Regions from separate parts of the Kribbella sp. CA-293567 genome, predicted to be linked through region 3. Evidence: riboswitches for the same ligand, from Rfam matches in the RefSeq annotation. Region 3 holds a riboswitch; each other region holds the start of a gene.
What was found. A riboswitch is a leader RNA that binds a small molecule or an ion and turns the genes downstream of it on or off. The one in region 3 is predicted to bind glycine.

Region 1 (5,117 bases), 2.4 Mb from region 3:
CTTCTGGACCCCGCTCGTCTGGAGGCCGCCGCTGGTCCCTCCGGATCCGCAGCGCTCCCCAAGACGCGCGATGAGCCGCCGCTCAGAGTGATGGTTGTCGCACGCAACGGCCTCATGCGGCTCGGTCTGACGACGATGCTCGCGAGCACCGACGACGTGACGGTTGTTGCTGAGGTCGAATCTTATGAGGACGTCGTAGCACGCGCACAGACAACCCAGCCGGGAGCCATACTCTTGGACCCGCTTTTAAAGGACGATCTGGACGTCGACGCCAAGATCGCGGCGCTCCTCCCAAACTGCAGACGACTCTGGCTAGTCGGACCCGAGACAGCCGCGTCCGTAAGCGCCGCCCTCGGCCGCATGTTCGACTCGGCACCACCCTACTCGAGCCGGCTTGGCGGCATCTGGAAAGAGAGCGACTCGAGTGAGATCCGTGAGTTTGTTCGTAACCCAAGTCTCGGCCGCTGGATGATGAACCAATCGATGCGATGGGCAATGGCCGAAATGAGAGTCCGAAATCCGTTGACCGCCCGCGAGCAGCAGATCCTTCTTCAGACAGCCCAAGGTCTCCCAAGCCACGAAGTCGCCCGCGCTCTACATCTGTCCCCGGGAACGGTCAGGACCTGCCTGTCCGACGTGGCCATAAAGTTGGGCGCCCGCAGCAGTCTTCACGCGGTCGGTATTGCAACGCAGGCTGGCTGGATCGGGCCATACAGCGTGCTCTCGATCTACGACTAAGTTTGGTGAAAGCGCTGACAAGCGGCGTTGTGTCGGGTATTAAGCAGCGGAACGCTCCTCACATAGATAGGCCAGTGTCCGCTCTAATTGATGTCCGCGCGAGGCGCGATCGCGTTGTAGCAAGCGACGCACAGTGGCAGGCATCGCTGATGTCGGCTGGTGCCCATGACTGCGCCGAGGGCAACAATGCGCAGCAACCGGCCTGGCTCCGCTGCGGCCGGGCAGGTACCTGGATCGTCGTGGTAAAGCTGGCAGACGCACCGGCACCCACCCGGCTGGTGCTGTTCCCAGCTCAACAGGGCTTCCATCGTCAGGTACAACATCAGGGTTAATCTGTGTGTGCAGGATCCCGGGGGCCTGGGAAGCTTCCACTGCGACGTCTACCAGGGAGCCCTCGTGCACGCACACCAAGCTCGCACCAATGCAATGGTGACCGGATGCAGCCGCAGCAAGTACTCAACGTACGTGCAGGTAGCGTATTCGATCATGGCCAACTACCAGTACTACCCCAGCCCCGTCGAATCGAATCAGACCTCGATCAAGTGCGGGTTCTGATGTGATCTGGGTTCTGAGCCAGACGCAGCCACGCATCGAGGTATGGCCGGTCACCATGCCGGACATGCCCGATGGATACACCCTGAAGGTTCGGGTGATTGTGACGGAACCCACCGAGCCGGATTGGATTCCGCCGGAAGTCCGTGGGTTGTAGAGGTCTGGCTCGAGGACGGGACTCCACTCATCGAGCGGGGCGATTCCGCCGGCTTCGAGGCCGACAGCGTAGAGACCACCGCCGGGTTCGAACCGCTCCCCGCAAACCGAGCGGTTGGCAGGATCTCGGTTCGCAACGACTCCGTCGGGGCATGGAGCATCGCCCCTCCGACGGCCGAAAGCGAAGCCAGCCCCACTCGCAGCTAGCCCCACACCTGGTCCGGGCCGGCGACACTCCTCGATCACCGGCCCGGACTGGTGACATCCAAATTACCGGGTGATCTCCTGGCAGCCGTAGCCATCGAACGGTGCTGACGAGTCAGGTACCGAGCCTGCAGAAACTGCCGGATGATCGCCTCGCCGTGTCAGGCGGCCGACTTTGGTCGCCTGCCCGCCGCTGCAGCGGCGGGCAACCGGTCCGACCATGCCCCCGCCTGCGCGCCACCGGCTCAGCAGTAAGTAGGCCTGGCGCCGCGACAGCCCGAGCTCGCCGGCCGCCTTGTCCACAGCAGTCACGCCAGCGGTGTCGAGCGCGGCCAGGCGGCTGCTGATCACCGCGGCTTGCCGTACGGCGACTCCCATAACTCGTCCGACGCCGTCAGCAAACCGCGCTCAAGCCCCTCATGACCGACAGCATCTCCAGGCTCGCGTAACCGCCGAACTCGCACGCTAGTGCAGACGGCTTCGGTACACCGGCAGTCCCCTGCAAACCAGCCACTTCGGAGCGTGGAATCCGTGCAGGCTACTTCTGACACCGACAGCGACAATCGATCGGCGTCGGTGTTGTAGAACGATTGATCCTCAATACCCGCCTTCTACCTACTCAGGCGGTAAGGGCAGAGCTGCCGTGATCGTGCTTAGATCCGGATCTCCTGGATGTATCAACTCTCGAAGGCGACCTCACAAGAGTCGCACTCCGTCGTGCACCCACATCGAGGCAGTGACCTCGCCTCACTCAGGGCACTCCACGGCGAGAGTGTCGCATGGACCGCAGTAGCCGGCCAGCATCGCAGTCCCGTCCTATAGGAGATTCGCCAGATGTCGGCGCCACGCGCGCGCCGGTCGCCGGTCGCCGAAAGAGTTCTACATCATCTGTTGCTTCCGCCACTGGATCGATCAATAGTCGCGCGCGGCGGAGACGAGGAGCCTTGTCCCAGCGGGCGGCACCTAACGCTCCTGTGCGCAAAAGCTGGCCGCTGGAGCAGTTGGGTGGTTCCGATCGGCGGTCTCGGCCGATTGACCATACTGAGCGCTTCGCCCTAGAGTCGGACGCTCAACTTCATATCGCGCCGCTCGAATCGGGGCGGGAGAGCTCTTGCCCAATATGGCAAGGCGCCGAAGGAGCAACTCTCCCCAGAATCTCTCAGGCCCATTTACCGTCCCGGTGAGGCGAACTCTGGAAAGCCAGGACCACGGTCCTGCACCCAAGGTGCAAGCCGCCCACCGGGCGGTGAAGCTCTCAGGTACCGATGACAGAGCGGGGAGGTCACCCACCGTGGTACCGCATCATGCGGTGCCTGACACAGGGAGCCTCCCACTCATGACGACGTCGCACGACAAGTCCAGGCAAACGCCGCTGTACGCCGAACATCAGCGTCTCAGTGCCTCCTTCACCGACTTTGCCGGCTGGTCCATGCCGGTGCGCTACTCCTCCGACATCGCGGAGCACATCGCTGTCCGTACCGCCGCCGGCCTGTTCGACCTGTCGCACATGGGCGAGATCGAGCTGACCGGTCCGCAGGCTGGGCTCGCGCTCGACCACGCCCTGGTCGGTCACCCGTCGAAGCTCGCGATCGGCCGAGCGCGGTACTCCATGCTTTGCGACCCGGACGGCGGCATCCTCGACGACCTGGTTGTCTACCGGCTCGCCGAGGAAAGGTTCTTGGTCGTCGCCAACGCGGGTAACGTGGACCCCGTACTCGAAGCCCTTGAGCAGCGCGTGACCAGCTATGACGCCCAGCTCCGCGATGCAACTCATGATTGGGCCTTGATCGCTGTGCAAGGTCCTGCGGCGGCGGCCATCGTGTCGGAGTTGACCGACACGGAACTGGCTGAGCTCAAGTACTACGCGATCGCCGAAGCCACTCTCGCCGGGAGCGACGTGCTGCTCGCTCGCACCGGGTACACCGGCGAGGACGGCTTCGAGATCTACGGCCGTCCCGAGCACGCGGAGCATCTCTGGACCGAACTGCTCCGCGTCGGCGAGCCGCACGGGCTGGTGCCGGCCGGACTGGCGTGCCGCGACACCCTGCGACTGGAGGCGGGCATGCCGCTGTACGGCCACGAACTCAGCCGTGACGTGACGCCCTTCGAAGCCGGGCTGGGCCGGGTTGTGGCTTTCGGCAAGGAAATCGCGTTCGTCGGCGATCAGGCACTCGCCGTACGCCGAGACGCCGGCCCTCGACGCCTGCTGGTCGGTCTGGTGTCGTCTGGCCGGCGCTCACCCCGCAGCGGCTACTCAGTACTGGACCCCGGAACCGGCGCGGTTGTCGGCAGCGTGACCAGCGGCGCCCCCTCACCGACACTCGGTCATCCCATCGCGATGGCCTACGTCAACGTCGGTTTCGACCAGCCGGGGACGCAACTGCACGTCGACATCCGCGGCACCCGGGACGACGTCGAGGTCGTCGCTCCCCCCTTCTACCGCCGCGCCCAATGACCACACCAGGAGCTTCCATGTCCGTGCCTGCCCACCTCAAGTACACCGCCGAGCACGAGTGGCTCGACCTCGACGGAGACATCGCCACCATCGGTATCACCGCCTTCGCCGCCGATGCGCTCGGGGACGTCGTGTACGTCGACCTCCCCGCGACCGGCACCATCGTCACCGCGGGCGAGGCTTGCGGTGAGATCGAGTCGACGAAGTCTGTCAGCGACCTGTTCGCCCCGGTGGACGGCGAGGTCGTCGAGACCAACGAGGCGGTCGCGTCCGAACCCGGCGTACTGAACACCGACCCCTTCCAGTCCGGCTGGCTGTTCCGGTTGAAGGTCAGCGACCTGGGAGAACTACTAGACGCCGCGGCGTACGAGTCCCTGATCGGAGGCGAGTGAGATGAACACCCACAACCAGTCGCTGGTTGACTTCGACCCGGAGATCCACGCCGCCATCCGCGCCGAACTCGGACGCCAGCAGAACACGCTCGAACTGATCGCCAGCGAGAACTTTGCCCCCGTCGCGGTGATGGAGGCGCAAGGCTCCGTCCTGACCAACAAGTATGCCGAGGGCTACCCCGGCCGGCGGTACTACGGCGGCTGCGAGCACATCGATGTCGTCGAGCGACTCGCCATCGCCCGGATCAAGCAACTCTTCGGCGCCGGCTTCGCGAACGTTCAGCCGCATTCGGGTGCCCAAGCCAACGCGGCCGCCATGGCCGCACTGCTCGAGCCAGGCGACACGATCCTTGGCCTCGACCTCGCCCATGGCGGACATCTCACTCACGGTATGCGGCTCAATTTCAGCGGCAAGCTGTACGACGTTGTCGCGTACCACGTGCGCGACAGTGACTTCGTCGTCGACATGGCAGAGGTCGAACGCCTCGCTCTCGAGCACCGCCCGAAGCTGATCATCGCCGGCTGGTCGGCGTACTCACTGCACCTGGACTTCGCGGAGTTCCGCCGAATCGCCGACCTCGTCGGCGCCTACCTGATGGTCGACATGGCACACTTCGCCG
Region 2 (5,117 bases), 2.7 Mb from region 3:
GCGGTCTCGACGGTCCAGCCGATTCGCGACTGCACAGTGTCGGCCAGCCTCGGTGGGATTTCACCGAGCCGAGCGTGGGCCGAGACGATGAGGTGGATCAGGGAGAGCTCTTCGAGCAGCTCGCCGGGCCAGCCGTGACCGCGGCCGACGACGGCGGCGGCCCGGCGTACGGCGCCTGCTACGCCGGGAGCCTGGGCGTCGACCATCCGCGCGGCCAGACGACTCAGCTCGCCGTAACCGCGCTGCTCGAAACCGCCGAGGCCGCGGCGTACCTGGTCGTCGAGCCAGCTCTGCAACTCGGCCATGCCTGCCGACACCCGGTCAGCTCGGCGCGTCACCCGCTGCTGAGCCGCCAGCGGATCGGCCACCTCGCCGGGCTTCCGCTCTGCCTTCTCAGCCGACTTCTCGGCCCGGGACGCCCGATCCTCCAGCCAGCTGGAGGCCCACTCGGCCTCGGCCCTTTCCGGTACCTGGCCGACGGCGGCGAGCAGCATCAGCGCGAGTGCGTGCTTGCAGGGGAACTTCCTGCTCGGGCACGAACACCTGAACGCCGGGCCGCTCCGGTCGACGACGGTCTGGTACGGCTTCTTGCCGCTCCCCTGGCACAGGCCCCACAGCGCACGCTCGGAGCTGCCGATCTCCGACCACCGCTGCGGCCGGGCCAGCCCTTGGGCAGCCTTGGCCGACGCGGCATCGGGCGCCATCGCCAGCACCTGCTCCACGTCCCAGCCCGCCACCGCACCCCCCACCGCTCAGCCCGTTACCCCGCAGATCCTGCCACCCGCCGCCGACACACCACCTCACCTGCCCCGACTTCGGACAGAGCGACAGGAAGTAGTGCGCGGCAACTAGTGCACCTGAGCGGAGGTGGCGGCGATGTGGACAGCGTCTGGCGGTGCACTACCTGTCCGTAGGTACACCGCCCGGCGCGACCTCGGTGCTCAGCCCAGCGAGGCGTAGAGCGGATGGGCGGCAGCCAGTGCGCTGACCGCTTGCCCCAGTACGGCGGCGCGGCGGTCGTCGAAGCCGGGGAGCAGCGCCCGGGCGATGATCTCGGCGACCTCCTCGAAGGCCGGCTCACCGAAGCCACGGCTGGCCAGGGCCGGTGTCCCGATCCGCAGGCCCGAGGTGACCATCGGCGGCCGAGGGTCGAACGGCACCGCGTTGCGGTTCACCGTGATGCCGATCTGGTGCAGCCGGTCCTCTGCCTGCCGGCCGTCGAGTTCCGAGTCGCGCAGGTCGGCCAGGACGAGGTGCACGTCGGTGCCGCCGGAGACGACCGCGACGCCGGCCTGCTCGAGATCGTCGGCCAGCAGGCGATCGGCGAGGATCCTGGCGCCCGCCAGCGAGCGCTTCTGCCGCTCGCGGAACTCCGGGCTCGCCGCCAGCTTGAAGCCGACCGCCTTGGCGGCGATGACATGCTCCAGCGGCCCGCCCTGCTGGCCGGGGAAGACCGAGCTGTTGACCTTCTTGGCCAGGTCGGCGTCGTTGGTCAGGATCACCCCACCGCGCGGACCGCCGAGCGTCTTGTGGGTGGTGGTCGTGGTGACGTGCGCGTAGGGCACCGGGTTCGGGTGTTCACCAGCCGCGACGAGTCCGGCGAAGTGCGCCATGTCGACCATCAGGTACGCCGAGACGGAGTCCGCGATCCGGCGGAACTCCGCGAAGTCCAGCACCCGCGGATACGCCGACCAGCCCGCCACGATCAGGGCCGGCTGGTGCTCCTTCGCGAGCCGCTCGACCTCGTCCATGTCGACCCGATGGTCGTCGGCGCGCACGTGGTAGGGCACCACGTCGTACAGGCGGCCGGAGAAGTTGAGCCGCATGCCGTGGGTGAGGTGGCCGCCATGGGCGAGGTCGAGGCCCATGATCGTCTGCCCGGGCTGGAGCAGCGCGCTCATCACCGCGGCGTTGGCGGAGGCACCGGAGTGCGGCTGGACATTGGCGAAACCGGCGCCGAACAACTCCTTCACCCGGTCCTGGGCGAGGCGTTCGATCACGTCGATGTGCTCGCAGCCGCCGTAGTACCGGCGGCCGGGGTAGCCCTCGGCGTACTTGTTGGTGGCCACCGAGCCCTGGGCCTGGATCACCGCGAGCGGCGCGAAGTTCTCCGAGGCGATCATCTCCAGCGTGCTCTGCTGGCGGCCGAGCTCGGCCGCCAGCGCGGCGGCGATCTCGGGGTCGAACTCGGTGAGTGGCGTCTCCAGCACGATCACTCACCCCGCTCGATCAGCTCGGTGTACGCCGCGGCGTCGAGCAGCCCGGCGGGTTCTTCGGTCAGCCGGAGCTTGACCAGCCAGCCGGCGCCGAACGGGTCGCTGTTCAGCAGTCCCGGTTCGGCCACCGCGGCCTCGTTGACCTCGGCAACCTCTCCACCGGCCGGGGCGTGCAGGTCGCCGACCGACTTGGTGGACTCGATCTCACCGAAGGCGGCGCCCGCGGTGAGCGCGGTACCGACCGGTGGGAGGTCGAGGAAGATGATGTCGCCGAGCGCGTCGGCGGCGAACGCGGTGACGCCGATCAGCACGAGTCCGCCGGCATCGGGGCACAGCCATTCGTGGCCCGCGGTGTAGCGGTACCGGTCGTCGCCGGGCAGCGCGCCGGCAGGACTTTGGGGCATGAGGAGGCTCTTTTCCCCCGGCCGTGGCCGGGATGGTGGGCCTCCCCGCTCTGTCATCGGTACCTGAGAGCTTCACCGCCGGTCGGGCGGTTTGCACCGTGGGTGCGGGATCGACTCGATCCCGGCTTTCCAGAGTCGCCTCTTCCGAGCGGTATCGGGGCCTGAGAGATTCTGGGGAGAGTTGCTCCTCCGGCGTCCCCTCACCTGATGCGGCGGGGACTCTCCCGCCCGGTGTCGACGGCGCGGTCTTGAGTTGTCGGAGCTGACAGTAGGCGATGCCCGACCGCTTGTCGAGATGCTCCTCAGCCGCGGAGCACGGCTGGTGCATGGCGCTTCGCGGGCTGGGTACAGAGGGATTGGTAAGCGACAACCGAGCAATTGTTCGATGGGTAGGAGCGTCTGATGAGCACCAACGACGAGGTACAGCCGGTCCCCGACAAGGATCCGGCGGACTGGTCCACCGGGGACGAGCCGATGACCGGGCCGCAGGCGTCGTACCTGAGCACTCTCGCGCAGGAGGCCGGCGAGGAACTGCCGGCCGGCGAGTTGACGAAGGCCGAGGCGTCGCAGCTGATCGAGGAGCTGCAGGTGCGCACCGGCCGAGGTCAGAGCTGAGCCGGTCCGGATCGGGGACTCACTGCCGACAGCTTAGGCCAGGAGGCTCCGGATCGTCTCGGTGATCTCCGCCGGAGCTTCTTCGGCCATGAAGTGGCCGGCGGTGGTGGTGGAGTGGCGCAGGTCCGGCGCCCAGGCGGACCAGAGGGCGGCGGCGTCGAAGCCGAGGGCGCTGCCCCAGTCCTGCTGGACCACGGCGACCGGCATCCGCAGCTTGTTGCCGGCGGCAAGGTCTTCGCGATCGTGCTCGACATCGATTCCCGCGCTCGCGCGGTAGTCGGCAACGATCGAGACCACAGCCTCGCGGGAAGCCGTCAGGTAGGCAGCCCGGATCTCCGCCGGGATCGCGGCCGGGTCTTTGATCCACAGGTCGAGGAAGTAGCTGAAGAAGGCGTCCGGCGCGGCCGCGATCAGCTCCTCGGGCAAGCCGGGCGGCTGGGCCATCAGGTAGAGGTGGAAGGCGACAGCGGCGTTGACGCCGTGCATCGCGTCCCACATGTCCAGGGTCGGCAGCACGTCGAGGCAGACCAGCTGGGTGATCTTGTCCGGGTGGTCGAGCCCGGCGCGGAAGGCCACCAGAGCACCCCGATCGTGTCCGACCAGCGCGAACTCCGGGTGCCCGAGGGCGGCGGCCAGGGCCACGATGTCGGCGGCCATCGTGCGTTTCGAGTACGCCGTACCGTCGGTCTCCGCCGGCTTGTCGCTGGCGCCGTAGCCGCGCAGGTCGGGGCAGATCACCGTGTGGTCGGTCGCCAGCTCGGCGGCGACGTGCCGCCAGATCAAGTGGGTCTGCGGGAAGCCGTGCAGCAGCACGATCGGGGTGCCGGTGCCGCCGATCGCGGCGTTCAGCGAGACCCCGTCGGCGACCTGCACGTGCTGATAGGTGAAACCAGGAATCTTCATGGAAAGAGCCTGCCGCGCGCCGATGAGCATCCGATGAGCAGAGCTATACGGTGAGCTGGTGCAGGTGGCTTTCGGGGTGCTCGGACCGGTGACGGCCTGGCGCGACGGCGCCGAGCTGGCACTGAGGGGACCTCGGCATCGCGCCGTCCTGGCTCGCCTGATCATCGCCCGCGGCCGGATCGTGCCGGTCAACTCGCTCGTCGACGACCTGTGGACGGTCCCGCCCGACGGCGCCACCAGCTCCGTCCGCACCTTCGTGGCGGCACTTCGGCGCGCGCTGGAGCCTGACCGGCCGCCGCGCACGCCGCCCGCGCTGCTGATCACCGAGGGTCCGGGCTATGCCCTGAAAGCAACTGACGTCGACGCTTGGCGCTTCGAGCAGTCGCTGGAGGAGAGCGCCACGCGCCCGCCGCAAGACGCATTGGCCATGCTCGAAGCGGCAGTCGCCCAGTGGCGAGGTCCGGCCTATGCAGAGTTCGCCGACGCGGTTTGGGCTCATGCAGAGCGCTCCCGGCTGGCGGAGCTGCGGCTGACCGCCATTGAGCGCCAGGCCGAGGCAAGACTCGCGCTGGGACTTGCTGCGGACGCAGTACCGGCACTGGATGCGCATGTGGCCGAGCACCCGTGGCGTGAGGACGCCTGGCGGCTGCTGGCGCTGGCGCTGTACCGCTCAGGCCGCCAAGGCGACGCGCTCGCAGTACTGCGTAAAGCGCGCACCCTGCTGGTCGAGCAACTCGGTGTCGACCCCGGTCCCGCGTTGCAGCGGCTGGAGACGGACATCCTCAACCAGGCCGACCACCTGGATCCGCACGCAGCAGGGCAGGTGTGGGCACAGGCCACTGCGGCCTATGACCGGGCAGTGAGTTCCACTGCCCGCGCACGGCTGGAGTCGACCGTCGGGCTGCTCCGCAATCTCGCGGTGACCGGCGGCAGCGGCTTGGAGGCTGCCCGCGAACACAGGCTGGCCGCCATCACCGCG
Region 3 (5,117 bases):
GTGGGTGAAGGCCGGCGAGGGTTCGGCGCGGGTCGGTATCACCGACTTCGCGCAGGACGCGCTCGGCGACATCGTGTACGTGCAGCTGCCGGAGGTCGGGACCGCGGTCCGGGCCGGCGACTCCTGTGGTGAGCTGGAGTCCACCAAGAGCGTCAGCGACCTGTTCGCGCCGCTCAACGGCACCGTCCGGGCCGTCAACGAGGCGCTGGCCGACCAGCCCGACCTGGTCAACACCGACCCGTACGGCGAGGGCTGGCTGCTCGACATCGAGGTCGAGGACGACGAGGAGATCGAGGCGTTGATGGACGCCGACACGTACAAGGGTCAGCTCGACCCGAGCTAGTGCGCCGACGCAACTTCTGACACGGCGCACTACCTGGTAGGTTCTGTCGGACCTCAACCGCCGGTCGAGGGTTGGGGCCACAGTCCACACTGTCATCACGGGGTCAACGAGAACGTCGCCGGACCACCGGCGATCGGGAGGATCACAGCATGCCGTTCTGCAACCAGTGCGGGCACGAGAACTCCGAGGGCAGCAGGTTCTGCTCGCAGTGCGGAACGATGCTCCCTGGCGCGGACCGTCCGGTGACCGCCCCCGGCGTGACCGACACCGCGATGCTCGCACCGATCAGCATCGAGCCCGAGACCGAGCGTTTCGACTCCGGTGATCAGCTGTCCGCCGAGGACGAGGCCGCCGTCGGCGCGCTACCGACCGGATCGGCGCTGCTGATCGTGCAGCGTGGCCCGAACGCGGGCAGCAGGTTCCTGCTCGACGTGGACGTCGTCACGGCCGGCCGGCACCCGGACAGCGACATCTTCCTGGACGACGTCACCGTCTCCCGCCGGCACGCGGAGTTCCGCCGCGACCCGCAGGGCGTCAAGGTCCGCGACGTCGGCAGCCTGAACGGTACGTACGTCAACCGTGACCGGATCGACGAGCTGCAGCTGTCGAACGGCGACGAGGTCCAGATCGGCAAGTACCGACTGGTCTACTACGCCAGTGGTCAGGCCTGACCCAGCGGTCGGAGACCCCGACCGGGGTGCCGCGGCGGGGGACGAAGCGACTCCGGTTGGGGGCAGCAGCATCGGTGAGGTGCTGCAGCTCCTGCAGGCCGAGTTCGCCGACGTCACCATCTCCAAGATCCGCTTCCTCGAGGCGGAGGGGCTGGTGACGCCGGCCAGGACCGCGTCGGGGTACCGGAAGTTCAGTGCCGGCGACATCGAGCGGCTCCGCTACGTCCTGACCGCCCAGCGGGACCAGTACCTGCCGCTCAAGGTGATCAAGGACCATCTCGGCGCGATGGACCGCGGGTTGCGTCCGCCCGCGCCGGGTGGCCGTCCCGCCGCGCCCGACCGGTTGCCCCAGCCGGCCGGTCTGCCGGACGCCGAGGACTTCTCGACGTACGGGACCGAGCTGAAGCTGACCCGGGGCGAGCTGTGCGAGGCGGCCGGGATCGCGCCGGAGCTGCTCGAGCAACTGGAGAGCCACAACCTGGTCGTGGCCCGCGGCAAGCACTACGACGGCGACGCGATCCTGATCGCCAAGGCGGCGGCGGAGTTCGCGCAGTACGGGATCGAGCCGCGGCACCTGCGGCCGTTCCGGGCGGCCGCCGATCGCGAGGTCGGGCTGATCGAGCAGGTCGTGCAGCCGCGGCGGGACGACAAGACGCTGGAGCTGGCCGCGCTGGCGGTCCGGTTGCATGCGGCACTGGTTCGCTCCCGGCTCGGTCGCTGACCGGTACTCCGGTCCGCCGCCGCGTAACCAAGGGGCCGTCGCCGGGCGGGGGCGACCCCGCCGGGGCAGCCCCGGTCCGGCCCGCAGAGTAGGCTGAAGCCGTGCGCGAAGTCGACGTGGTCGGAGTCCGGGTTGAGATGCCCTCGAGTCAGCCGATCGTGCTGCTCCGGGAGGTCGGCGGCGAGCGGTACCTGCCGATCTGGATCGGTGCGGCCGAGGCGAGCGCGATCGCGTTCGCCCAGCAGGGGATGGAACCACCTCGTCCACTGACCCACGACCTGTTCGCGGAGACCATCCGGGTGCTCGGCCACACCCTCAGCCAGGTCCGGATCGTGAACCTGACCGACGGTGTCTTCGAGGCGATCCTGGTCTTCGACGACAAGACCGAGATCTCCGCCCGCCCGTCGGACTCGATCGCGCTGGCCCTGCGCACCGGTACGCCGGTGTTCTGCACCGAGGAGATCCTGGCCGAGGCCGGCATCCCGGTCCCCGACAGCGAGAACGAGGACGACGAGGTGGTCGAGGAGGAAGAGGTCGAGCGCTTCCGCGAGTTCCTCGACCAGGTCACCCCCGAGGATTTCGACAAAAGCTGACCGGCGGCCCGGACGACCGGTTTGGGCGGTGCTGGTACAAGGGCGGACAGGTAACGATTCGTCACGGAACCGCGACACGCATCGTGCTCGGGGCGGCAGTCGTTGACCCGGCCTGAGCGGCGGCTTACCTTGAAGGAGTCGTGGGGCCTTGTAACTCCACGGATGTGATCCGTTCCAGTCGGTACCCAGGGAGGCTCAGGCGTGACACGCACCGGCGACACTGATCTGACGGCGCAGTCGACGTCCGAAGCACACGCCGAGGCGGCCGCCAGCGCCGGCGTTCAGGGTCTGCTCTTCGACGACGACCTGTCGCCGATGCCCGACGACGTCGGTTTCCGCGGCCCGACCGCGTGCGCCGCGGCCGGCATCACCTACCGTCAGCTCGACTACTGGGCCCGCACCGGACTGGTCTCGCCGTCCGTGCGCCCGGCCACCGGCTCCGGCACCCAGCGGCTGTACGGCTTCCGCGACGTGCTGTTGCTGAAAGTGATCAAGCGGCTGCTCGACGCGGGCATCTCGCTGCAGCAGATCCGCAGCGCCATCGCCCACCTCAGCCAACGTGGAATCGATGACCTGACCCAGATCACGCTGATGAGCGACGGCGCCTCGGTCTACATGTGCACCTCGCCGGACGAGGTGATCGATCTGCTGGCCGGCGGCCAGGGCGTCTTCGGGATCGCCCTCGGCGGCGTCTGGCGCGAGGTCGAGGGATCGCTGTCCGAGCTGCCGACCGAGCGTCTCGACGGCCACGACGACGAGTCCGGCTCACATGCCAACGACGAGCTCGCTGCCCGCCGCCGGGCCAGGATGACCGGCTGAGGTAGTCTTTTCCCAGCCGCACACAGCACTCGGGAGAGTCTCGTCCCGCTGTTTGGTCGGGCGCCGAAGGGGCAATTCCTCCCCGGAACCTCTCAGGCCCATGGACCGAGTGCCTTAGGCGACTCTGAAGCGTGCGTGCGTGACAGAGGGGGAGGCCACCGGCAATAGTCAGCAACGGAGCCTCTTCAATGACTGATCACACCCCCCAGGTGTCGGCCGTGTTCGCCGATCGCCACATCGGGCCCCGCCCGGACGAGATCGCCCGGATGGTCGAGACCCTCGGGTACGCCGACGTCGACGCGCTGGTGGACGCCGCCGTGCCCGCGTCGATCCGGTCGGCCGAGCCGCTCCGGCTGCCCGAGCCGGCCTCCGAGGTCGACGCGCTGACCGAGCTGCGGCAGCTCGCCGCCCGCAACAACGTCGCCACCTCGATGATCGGTCAGGGCTACTACGGCACGTTCACCCCGTCGGTGATCGTCCGCCGCCTGGTCGAGAACCCGGCCTGGTACACCGCCTACACGCCGTACCAGCCGGAGATCTCCCAGGGCCGGCTCGAAGCGCTGCTGAACTTCCAGACCGTCGTCTCCGACCTGACCGGGCTGCCGACCGCGAACGCGTCGCTGCTCGACGAGGGCACGGCCGCGGCCGAGGCGATGACGCTGGCACTGCGCTCGAACCGCAAGAGCAAGAGCAACCGCTTCCTGATCGACGCCGACACCTTCGCCCAGACGATCGCCGTCGTCGAGACCCGCGCGGAGGCGCTCGGCATCGAGGTCGTGGTCGCCGACACCACCGCCGGTCTGCCGGACGGAGACTTCTTCGGCGTCCTGGTCCAGTACCCCGGCTCCGGTGGCGCCGTCCGTGACCTCAAGCCGCTGATCGCCGCGGCGCACGAGCGCGAGACTCTCGTCGCGGTCGCCTCCGACCTGCTCGCCCTGACGCTGCTCGAGGCGCCCGGCGAGGCCGGCGCCGACATCGTGATCGGCTCCTCGCAGCGCTTCGGCGTCCCGCTCTTCTACGGCGGTCCGCACGCGGGCTTCATGTCGGTCCGCGCCGGCCTGGAGCGCTCGCTGCCCGGCCGCCTGGTGGGCGTCTCGGTCGACGCGGACGGCGCACCGGCGTACCGGCTGGCGCTGCAGACCCGTGAGCAGCACATCCGTCGCGAGAAGGCGACGTCCAACATCTGTACCGCGCAGGTGCTGCTCGCCGTCGTCGCTTCGATGTACGCCGTCTACCACGGTCCCGAGGGGCTGAAGGCGATCGCCGACCGCGTGCACCGCAACGCCGACAGCCTCGCCGCCTCGCTGCGCGCCGGTGGCGTCGAGGTCGTGCACGACCAGTTCTTCGACACCGTGCTCGCGCGCGTCCCGGGCCGCGCGGCGGACGTGGTGGACAACGCCCGTCAAAACGGCATCTGGCTGCGTCAGGTCGACGCGGACCACGTCGGCATCTCCTGCGACGAGAAGACCGACGCCTCCGCGCTGGTCGGTGTCTGCGGCTCCTTCGGTGTCACGTACGACGCGACGCTGGCCGGTCGCAACCTGACCGAGGCGGTCACCCGGACCTCGGAGTACCTGACCCACCCGGTCTTCAACACGCACCGGTCCGAGACCGCGATGCTGCGCTACCTGCGCAAGCTGTCGGACTACGACTACGCGCTCGACCGCGGCATGATCCCGCTCGGCTCCTGCACGATGAAGCTGAACGCGACCACCGAGATGGAAGCCGTCACCTGGCCCGAGTTCGCCGACATGCACCCGCTGGCGCCGATCGAGGACGCGGCCGGCTACGTGAAGCTGATCGGTCAGCTGGAGCGCTGGCTGGCCGAGGTGACCGGCTACGCGAAGGTCTCGATCCAGCCGAACGCCGGTTCACAGGGCGAGCTGGCCGGTCTGCTGGCAATCCGCGGCTATCACCGGGCCCAGGGCAACGAAAGCCGCAACGTCTGCCTGATCCCGGCCAGCGCGCAC

Region 1: another riboswitch for glycine. It lies ahead of gcvT (glycine cleavage system aminomethyltransferase GcvT); the one in region 3 lies ahead of gcvP (aminomethyl-transferring glycine dehydrogenase).
Region 2: another riboswitch for glycine. It lies ahead of gcvH (glycine cleavage system protein GcvH); the one in region 3 lies ahead of gcvP (aminomethyl-transferring glycine dehydrogenase).

What each region holds. Positions count from the first base shown of each region.
Region 1 covers NZ_CP114065.1:6,745,391-6,750,507, reverse strand. The annotation lists gene OX958_RS31265 (response regulator transcription factor) at 1-738, shown strand, start outside; gene OX958_RS35440 (DUF6372 family protein) at 822-1,046, opposite strand; glycine riboswitch at 2,741-2,835, shown strand; glycine riboswitch at 2,837-2,932, shown strand; gene gcvT (glycine cleavage system aminomethyltransferase GcvT) at 2,987-4,105, shown strand; gene gcvH (glycine cleavage system protein GcvH) at 4,123-4,497, shown strand; gene glyA (serine hydroxymethyltransferase) at 4,499-5,117, shown strand, end outside.
Region 2 covers NZ_CP114065.1:7,140,738-7,145,854, forward strand. The annotation lists gene OX958_RS33120 (SWIM zinc finger family protein) at 1-737, opposite strand, end outside; gene glyA (serine hydroxymethyltransferase) at 942-2,210, opposite strand; gene gcvH (glycine cleavage system protein GcvH) at 2,213-2,620, opposite strand; glycine riboswitch at 2,760-2,857, opposite strand; gene OX958_RS33135 (DUF3072 domain-containing protein) at 3,023-3,235, shown strand; gene OX958_RS33140 (alpha/beta fold hydrolase) at 3,269-4,138, opposite strand; gene OX958_RS33145 (AfsR/SARP family transcriptional regulator) at 4,197-5,117, shown strand, end outside.
Region 3 covers NZ_CP114065.1:4,394,297-4,399,413, reverse strand. The annotation lists gene gcvH (glycine cleavage system protein GcvH) at 1-343, shown strand, start outside; gene OX958_RS20145 (FHA domain-containing protein) at 493-1,014, shown strand; gene ftsR (transcriptional regulator FtsR) at 1,094-1,735, shown strand; gene OX958_RS20135 (bifunctional nuclease family protein) at 1,837-2,328, shown strand; gene OX958_RS20130 (MerR family transcriptional regulator) at 2,530-3,147, shown strand; glycine riboswitch at 3,168-3,265, shown strand; gene gcvP (aminomethyl-transferring glycine dehydrogenase) at 3,336-5,117, shown strand, end outside.